One region of the Guyparkeria sp. SB14A genome, then DNA from elsewhere that is predicted to be linked to it. Evidence: predicted binding sites of a transcription regulator. Region 1 holds the regulator's gene; each other region holds the start of a gene.

Region 1 (2,270 bases):
TTAAGCACCCTGTCGGTCGACGGTCCGCGAGGATCGCTCGCGGGTCGGGGCGGGAATGGTTGAATCGGCGCGCATCATAGCGTGTTGCGCCTGCGGTGCAACACCGATCCGGACGAGACGGAGGCCGTTGTCGGTCGGCTTCCTTCCGTCAGCCCGCCGGCGATCATGCCGGCGGGGCCAGCTCAGCGGTGGCTGGTCAGCTTTTCCTTGTGCTTGACGATCTGCCGGTCGAGCTTGTTGATCATGGCGTCGATGGAGGCATACATGTCGTCGGTGACGGCCTCGGCGTGCATGTCCTGCCCGCTGACATGGAGGTTGGCCTCGGCCTTCTGGGCTTCCTTGCGCTCGATAGTCAGGATGACGTGGATATCCACCAGCTTGTCGAAGTGACGCTCGAGGCGCGTGAACTTGTCGTGGACGTGGGCCTTGAGTGCCTCGGTGACGTCGACGTGATGACCGGTGATGTCTATCTGCATGTGCCGCTCCTTAATAAGTGCGTTATATCAGTCGCTTGCGGTCTGTTGACGAGGCAATTCCCATCGCCTCGCGGTACTTGGCGATCGTGCGTCGCGCGACGTCGATCCCCTCGTCTCCAAGCATGGTCGCAATCTTGGCGTCGCTCAAGGGCTTCTTGGGATTTTCTTCCTCGACGAGCTTCTTGATGCGGGCGCGGATGGCGGTGGCCGAACATTCGCCCCCGTCACTGGTGCCGACGTGGCTGGAGAAGAAATACTTGAATTCGAACACGCCCCGCGGGGTGAGCATGTACTTGTTGGTGGTGACCCGGCTGACCGTCGATTCGTGCAGTTCGAGTGTCTCGGCGATCTCGCGCAGCACCAGCGGTTTCATCGCGATCTCGCCCTGCTCGAAGAACTCGATCTGGCGCCGCACGATCTCCCGCGCCACGTTCAGCAACGACTCGTTGCGGCTCCTCAGGCTCTTGATGAACCAGCGGGCCTCCTGGAGGTGGTTGCGGATGTAGGTCGCGTCCTTGCCGCGGCTGGAGCGGTCGATGAGGCTGGCGTAGGTCTGGTTCACGCGCAGGCGCGGGGCGATTTCGGGGTTGAGGTCGACATGCCAGCCATCCTCGCGGTGGGTGACGATCACGTCCGGCTTGATGTAGTCGGCGGCGGTGTCGCCGATCGACAGCCCCGGGCGGGGATCGAGCACCTGGATCAGGCGGAGGGCGGCCTCGAGCCGCTCGCGGCTGATACCCAGCCCCTTGATCACCTGCGGCAGCTCGCGCCGGGCGATGGCCTCGAGCCAGTCGTCCTGGAGCAGGGCGCGGGCATCGTCGGCCGCCGGGTCGTCGGCGTGATGCTGGTCGATCTGGATGGTCAGGCATTCGGCCAGCGATCGCGCCGCCACCCCGACCGGGTCGAGCTGCTGAATGTAATGGAGCGTGGCCTCCACCTCCTCGGTGTCGATTCCCGGCAGGTCCTCGGCGAGCATGGCCACGATCTCGTCCAGCGGTTCCTCGAGATAGCCGGAGGGCTCAAGCGACTCGATCAGCGCGGTGGCGATGCGACGGTCGGTGTCCGAGAGGGAGGCGAGATGGACCTGGCTGAGCAGATGGTCGCGGAGGTTGTCCTCACCCGTCGATTGCGTGGCAAAGGGGTCGTAGTCCTCGCCCGGGGCGCTGGCGCTCAGGGCGGTGCTGCCGTCGGACTCGTAGTAGTCGTCCCAGGAAGAATCGACCACCAGGTCCTCGTCGGCCGACTTGTCCTTGCGATCCTCGAGCAGTTCCTCGCCGGCCTGGGCGCCGGGGTCCTGTTCCTCGGCGGTGGTCGCCTCGGTCGCCTCGTCCTCCTCGCGCTCGTCCTCGGCCACTTCCAGGAGCGGGTTGCTGTCCAGCGCCTGCTGGATCTCCAGGCTCAGCTCCAGCGTGGAGAGCTGCAGCAGGCGGATGGACTGCTGCAACTGCGGCGTCATGGCCAGCGACTGGCCCAGGCGAAGCTCGAGACCTGCCTTCATGCCGGCCATGTCGCGCCTCCGGGGGTCAAAACGAGGGTAGGGTGGGGACGAATCGTGGAAGCGGCAAACCGGGCGGGAAGCCAGGTCGGAGCCGGGGGGTAAGGGTGACGTGCGCACGCAATTTGCATGGCGTCGAGTTTAGCCGATCGATACCGCACTGTGCCAACGGTTTTGCCCGATCCGCCGCGCCGCTCGTCGGTCGAGCGGATCGCCATTTCGAACGAATGGTCCGGTGCAGGGTTTCCCTGGGGAAACTCTGCACGATTCGATGGCATCTCTGGCTCGCGGGTTTGTTC
Region 2 (2,270 bases), on a different contig from region 1:
GCCCAATAGAAGCACCCCGGTCGGGAACGCCCGCCGGGGTGTATTTCCTGGCATCGCGCCGGCGCCGCGTTCCGCGCCCTTAGAGGGTCTCGAACTGGCGCAGCTTCTCGGCGATGCGGCTGGAATCGATCTGGTATTCGCCCTGGCTGATCAGATCCTTGATCCGATCGACCTTGGCCTGGTCAAAGGGGGCGGATTCGGCCATCGCGCGGCCCATTTCCTGGAGCTGGGAGGCCCCACTGGAGAGCGTCACGGCGTCATCCTCCTTGATGCCGTTCGTCGCGCTGCCGGAGGCTCGCTGGCTCTCGCCCTTGGCCTCGGTCCGGCCGCGGGACGAGTCCACTGACCCGTTCGGGCCCAGGTTGCGCGGGCCAAAGCCGTTGATTTCGTTTGCCATGATGCTTGATCCTTCCTGTCTCGGACGATGTGTCCGCGCCGCGGCACGGGCCGGGCTGGCAGGCGTCTAGGTTAACGTAAAATCGCCTTCGCCCTTGAACATCGGCCGGTGGGCGGAAAACTTTAGCCCCGACTGAAATACGTCTGCGGGGCGAGGTTCGTACGTTTCCCGTTCGTCGTGACGGGGTGTGGCGTCAGCCGCCGATCGCCTCGACGGTGCGGCTGTCGATCACGACCGTCTCGATCACCTTGCCCGAGCCGGTGTTCTTCACCTTCACCCGCTGGCCGACGCCAGCGCGACCCTGCACCTCGCCAGTCGAGCCCACCACGAAACCGCCCCGGCCGATCTGGATGGCGACGATGTCGCCGCGTTCGACCACGGCATTGATGCCGAGGTTGTGGGCGGTGACCAATTGACCCGATTGTAGCGGTTGGGTGGCCACCATGCCGATAAGTTCCGCGGGGTCGGTGTAGTACTGCCGACGCGCGCGATTGGCGTCCACGGTGGCGAGGTCGAGGTCCTCGGCAGATAGCACGTCGCCGGCAGACAACGGCCGGGCCGCGACGACGGCCTGCTGTCGCCGGGTGAGTTCGACCGGGACGTAGATGCGCCAGGGCGAGGAGCCGTGGCAACTGACCTTCACCGTCTGGCGTCCCCGATTGAGATTCAGTGGGCGGCCCTCGTTGATTTCCAGCGCCTGATCGCACACCCCCAGGCGCAGCCGCGGGTCGAGGCGCCCGGCGCGCAGCGTCAGGCGGTCGTTCCCGCTGCCCTGGGCCGCGAGGAACGCGTCCATGGCCTGGCCGACCTGGGCCTGGACGGTCTCCGGCGGCTCGCCCGGCGCCGCCTGGAGCAGTGTCGGCGCCAATAGGAGCAGGGCGGACAACAGCATGCCGCTCATCCGGTTGGCGGCGCGGGCGTGGCGGGTTGCTTTGATGTGTGAGTTAAGACGACTCATCTGTAAACCGTTACGTCCTCGGGCTGTGGTTTGCCTTGCATCGACGTAGCAAGCACTTACCATGCCAGCCGTATGAACCGGCGCGCGTCCGGAGGCCCGGGCGGTTGCGTGGGGCAACCGGTGGTCGACTGCGCTACCATGCCCTTACCCCTTTTCAATATTGGTGCGGCGATAGCCAGCGCCGTTGTGGGAAGGGATGCGATGAGACGCTAAAGATTGCGCCCGTCGCGCCGATACGCCGGTTTAATAACGAACACCAATCGTGTTCCCGCCACATTCCGCGTCACCAGGACAGGACTAGCCGTGAAAAGCAACGTGATGTCATCCGTCGATTCCCGCACCCAGCTCGCCGGTCGCAACCGGTTGGAATTGCTGGTGTTCGGCCTCGGTAACGATCAGCGGTTCGGGATCAACGTCTTCAAGGTCCGCGAGGTAATCCGTTGCCCCAAGCTGACCGACGTGCCGCATTCGGACAGCTCGATTCGCGGGATCGCCGATGTGCGTGGCCATACCATCACCGTCATCGATCTGTCGGAGGCGATCGGCAAGGGCCGCATGACCGACGAGCAGGTGGAAAACGCCTTCGTCATCATCACCGAGTACAACCGTGCCGTGCAGGGCTTTTTGGTGCACTCGGTCGATCGGATCGTCAACCTCTCCTGGAAGGAAGTGCTGACCCCGCCGAGCGGGACCAACAACTCCAATTTCCTCACAGCCGTGGCGCGAATCGACAAGCAGCTGGTCGAGATCATCGACGTCGAGCAGATCTTCGCGCGCGTCGTTGGCGTGGCCGATACCGTCTCCGACGACGTGATCGGCGAGTACGGCGAGATTGCCAAGGGCTCGGACCTGGTGCTGGTGGTCGACGACTCGGTGGTCGCGCGCAAGCAGGTGGAAAGCACGCTTGAGCAGATG
Region 3 (2,270 bases), on a different contig from region 1:
TATTTCGTGAAAACGGGGAATCCCAACGAATGGGATGTCTACTACCAGATCGATGATCAGCCGGTAGCGGACATGACCCAGCAGACGGTCACGTTCAACACGGATGGTTCGTTTGACACGGCCAGTGCCAATCCGGTCACCGTGACCGAGACCGGTGCGAATTTGGGCACCGGTGCGGGGGATCTCAGTATCGACATGACCTTCCGCACCGACTCGACTCAATACAATGGTCCGTTCAACGTTGCCGACCAGTCAGCCGACGGCAACACAACCGGCCAGCTGACTGGCATCTCGGTGGGTACCGATGGCCTGATCCGCGCAAGCTACACCAATGGCGAGTCCATCCCGCTGGGCAAGGTCGCCTTGGTTGATTTCCGTAACCCACAAGGTCTGAAGCAGGTGGGCGACAACCAGTGGATCGAGTCGATCGACTCAGGTGAGCCGCTGGCGGGCGAGGCCGGTACGGGCACCTTCGGTGCGATCCAGGGCGGCGCGCTCGAGGCATCCAACGTCGACCTGACGTCTGAGTTGGTCAACCTGATCACCGCGCAGCGGAACTTCCAGGCCAACTCGCGGGCGATCGAGGCCAACAAGACCTTGAGCGACACCATCATCGGCATTCGCTGATCCTTTCGGCGAGTGACCGTTCCACCGGGCGGCCTGCGGGCCGCCCTTTTTTTGTCCGCAAGTGATTCAATTGCGCCATCTTTCGCCAGTTTTCTTCTCTTGGCACACCTCCTGCATTACCCATGGCAACGGGGCATTTTCCCCGCTTGTGATTCGTGAATCGTGGAGGTGTTGTGATGGATCGTCTGGCTTATATCGCCATGAGCGGTGCCTCGCAGACATTACGGGCCCAGGCCACCAACGCCAATAATTTGGCGAACGTGAACACCCAGGGCTTCAAGGCCGACATCGATGCCTTTGCCGCGCTGCCGGTCTACGGCCCGGGGCAGGCATCGCGCGCCTACACCGAGGCGCAAGGCAAGGGTGCCGATTTCTCGCCTGGTCCCCTGATGACCACCGGTCGGGATCTCGACATTGCCGTCAAGGGCGAGGGCTTTATCGCCGTGGAGGCCCCGGATGGCCGGGTGGCCTACACACGGCGCGGTGACCTTCATCTGACGGCCAACGGCCAGTTGCAGACCGGGCAAGGCGATCCGGTGATGGGCAACGAGGGGCCGATCGCGATCCCGCCGGCCGAGAAGATCGATATTCACGCCGACGGCAGCATCAGCATCATCCCGGTGGGCGGTCAGACCAACGCCCCGGCGATGGTCGATCGGATCCGGCTGGTCAACCCCGACCAGGCGGACCTGCAGAAGGCTCCGGACGGCCGGTTCTCGCTGCGCGAGGGCGCCGAGGAGCCGCAGGCCGATGCCGCCGTGCAGATCGCCAGTGGCGTGCTCGAGGGCAGCAACGTCAATGCCGTCGAGGCCATGGTCAACATGATCGAGTACGGCCGCATGTTCGAGACACAAAGCCGAATGATTCGCACGGCGGACGAGAACGGCGAAGCCGCCGACCGCCTGATGCGCCTCGGTTAATTGGATTTAGGGGAGAGACACCATGACCACACCCGCACTTTGGACCGCCAAGACCGGCCTGGACGCGCAGCAGACGCGCATGTCGGTGATTTCCAACAACCTCGCCAACGTCAATACCACCGGGTTCAAGCGTGACCGGGCGGTGTTCGAGGACCTGATCTACCAGAACTACCGTCAGGTCGGCGCGGCGAACAACCAGCAGGACGAGGTGCCCACCGGCCTGAACGTCGGCACGGGCGTTCGCGTGGTGGCCACCGAGAAGCAGCACACGCAGGGCAATATCCAGCAGACGGACAACGCCCTGGACATGGCCGTCAACGGTCGCGGCTTCTTCCAGGTGCTCCAGCCCGACGGCAACATCGCCTACACCCGAGACGGTGACTTCTCGCTCAACAGCGACGGCCAGCTGGTTACGGCCAACGGCCAGCCGGTCGAGCCGGCGATCAACGTCCCGCAGGGGGCCCAGTCCATCACCATCGGCACGGACGGCACGGTCAGCGCGCAGCTGGCCGGCCAGGCCGAACCGGTTCAGCTGGGCAACATCCAGCTGGCGGATTTCGTCAACCCGGCGGGCCTGCAGCCGATCGGCAACAACCTGTTCGTCGAATCGGGTGCCAGTGGCGCCCCGCAGCTGGATACCCCGGGCCTCAACGGCCTGGGCGCGATCCAGCAGGGGGCACTGGAAAGCTCGAACGTCAATGTGGTCGAGGAGCTGGTCAGCAT

What was found. The regulator sigma-54, encoded in region 1, starts transcription at its own class of promoters, with help from an activator protein. The targets are predictions, from matches to a motif close to TGGCANGNTNCNTGCTT.
Region 2: the regulator sigma-54 is predicted to act here: its motif matches at 1,406-1,422, upstream of flgA (flagellar basal body P-ring formation chaperone FlgA).
Region 3: the regulator sigma-54 is predicted to act here: its motif matches at 728-744, upstream of flgF (flagellar basal-body rod protein FlgF).

The regions. Positions count from the first base shown of each region.
Region 1 is NZ_SWAW01000008.1:55,689-57,958, reverse strand. Features, by position in the region: gene FAZ79_RS05150 (PTS sugar transporter subunit IIA) at 1-1, opposite strand, end outside; gene raiA (ribosome-associated translation inhibitor RaiA) at 183-476, opposite strand; gene FAZ79_RS05140 (RNA polymerase factor sigma-54) at 499-1,974, opposite strand.
Region 2 is NZ_SWAW01000005.1:93,618-95,887, reverse strand. Features, by position in the region: gene flgM (flagellar biosynthesis anti-sigma factor FlgM) at 80-397, opposite strand; gene flgA (flagellar basal body P-ring formation chaperone FlgA) at 591-1,355, opposite strand; gene FAZ79_RS03710 (chemotaxis protein) at 1,659-2,270, shown strand, end outside.
Region 3 is NZ_SWAW01000005.1:87,814-90,083, reverse strand. Features, by position in the region: gene flgE (flagellar hook protein FlgE) at 1-627, shown strand, start outside; gene flgF (flagellar basal-body rod protein FlgF) at 804-1,547, shown strand; gene flgG (flagellar basal-body rod protein FlgG) at 1,570-2,270, shown strand, end outside.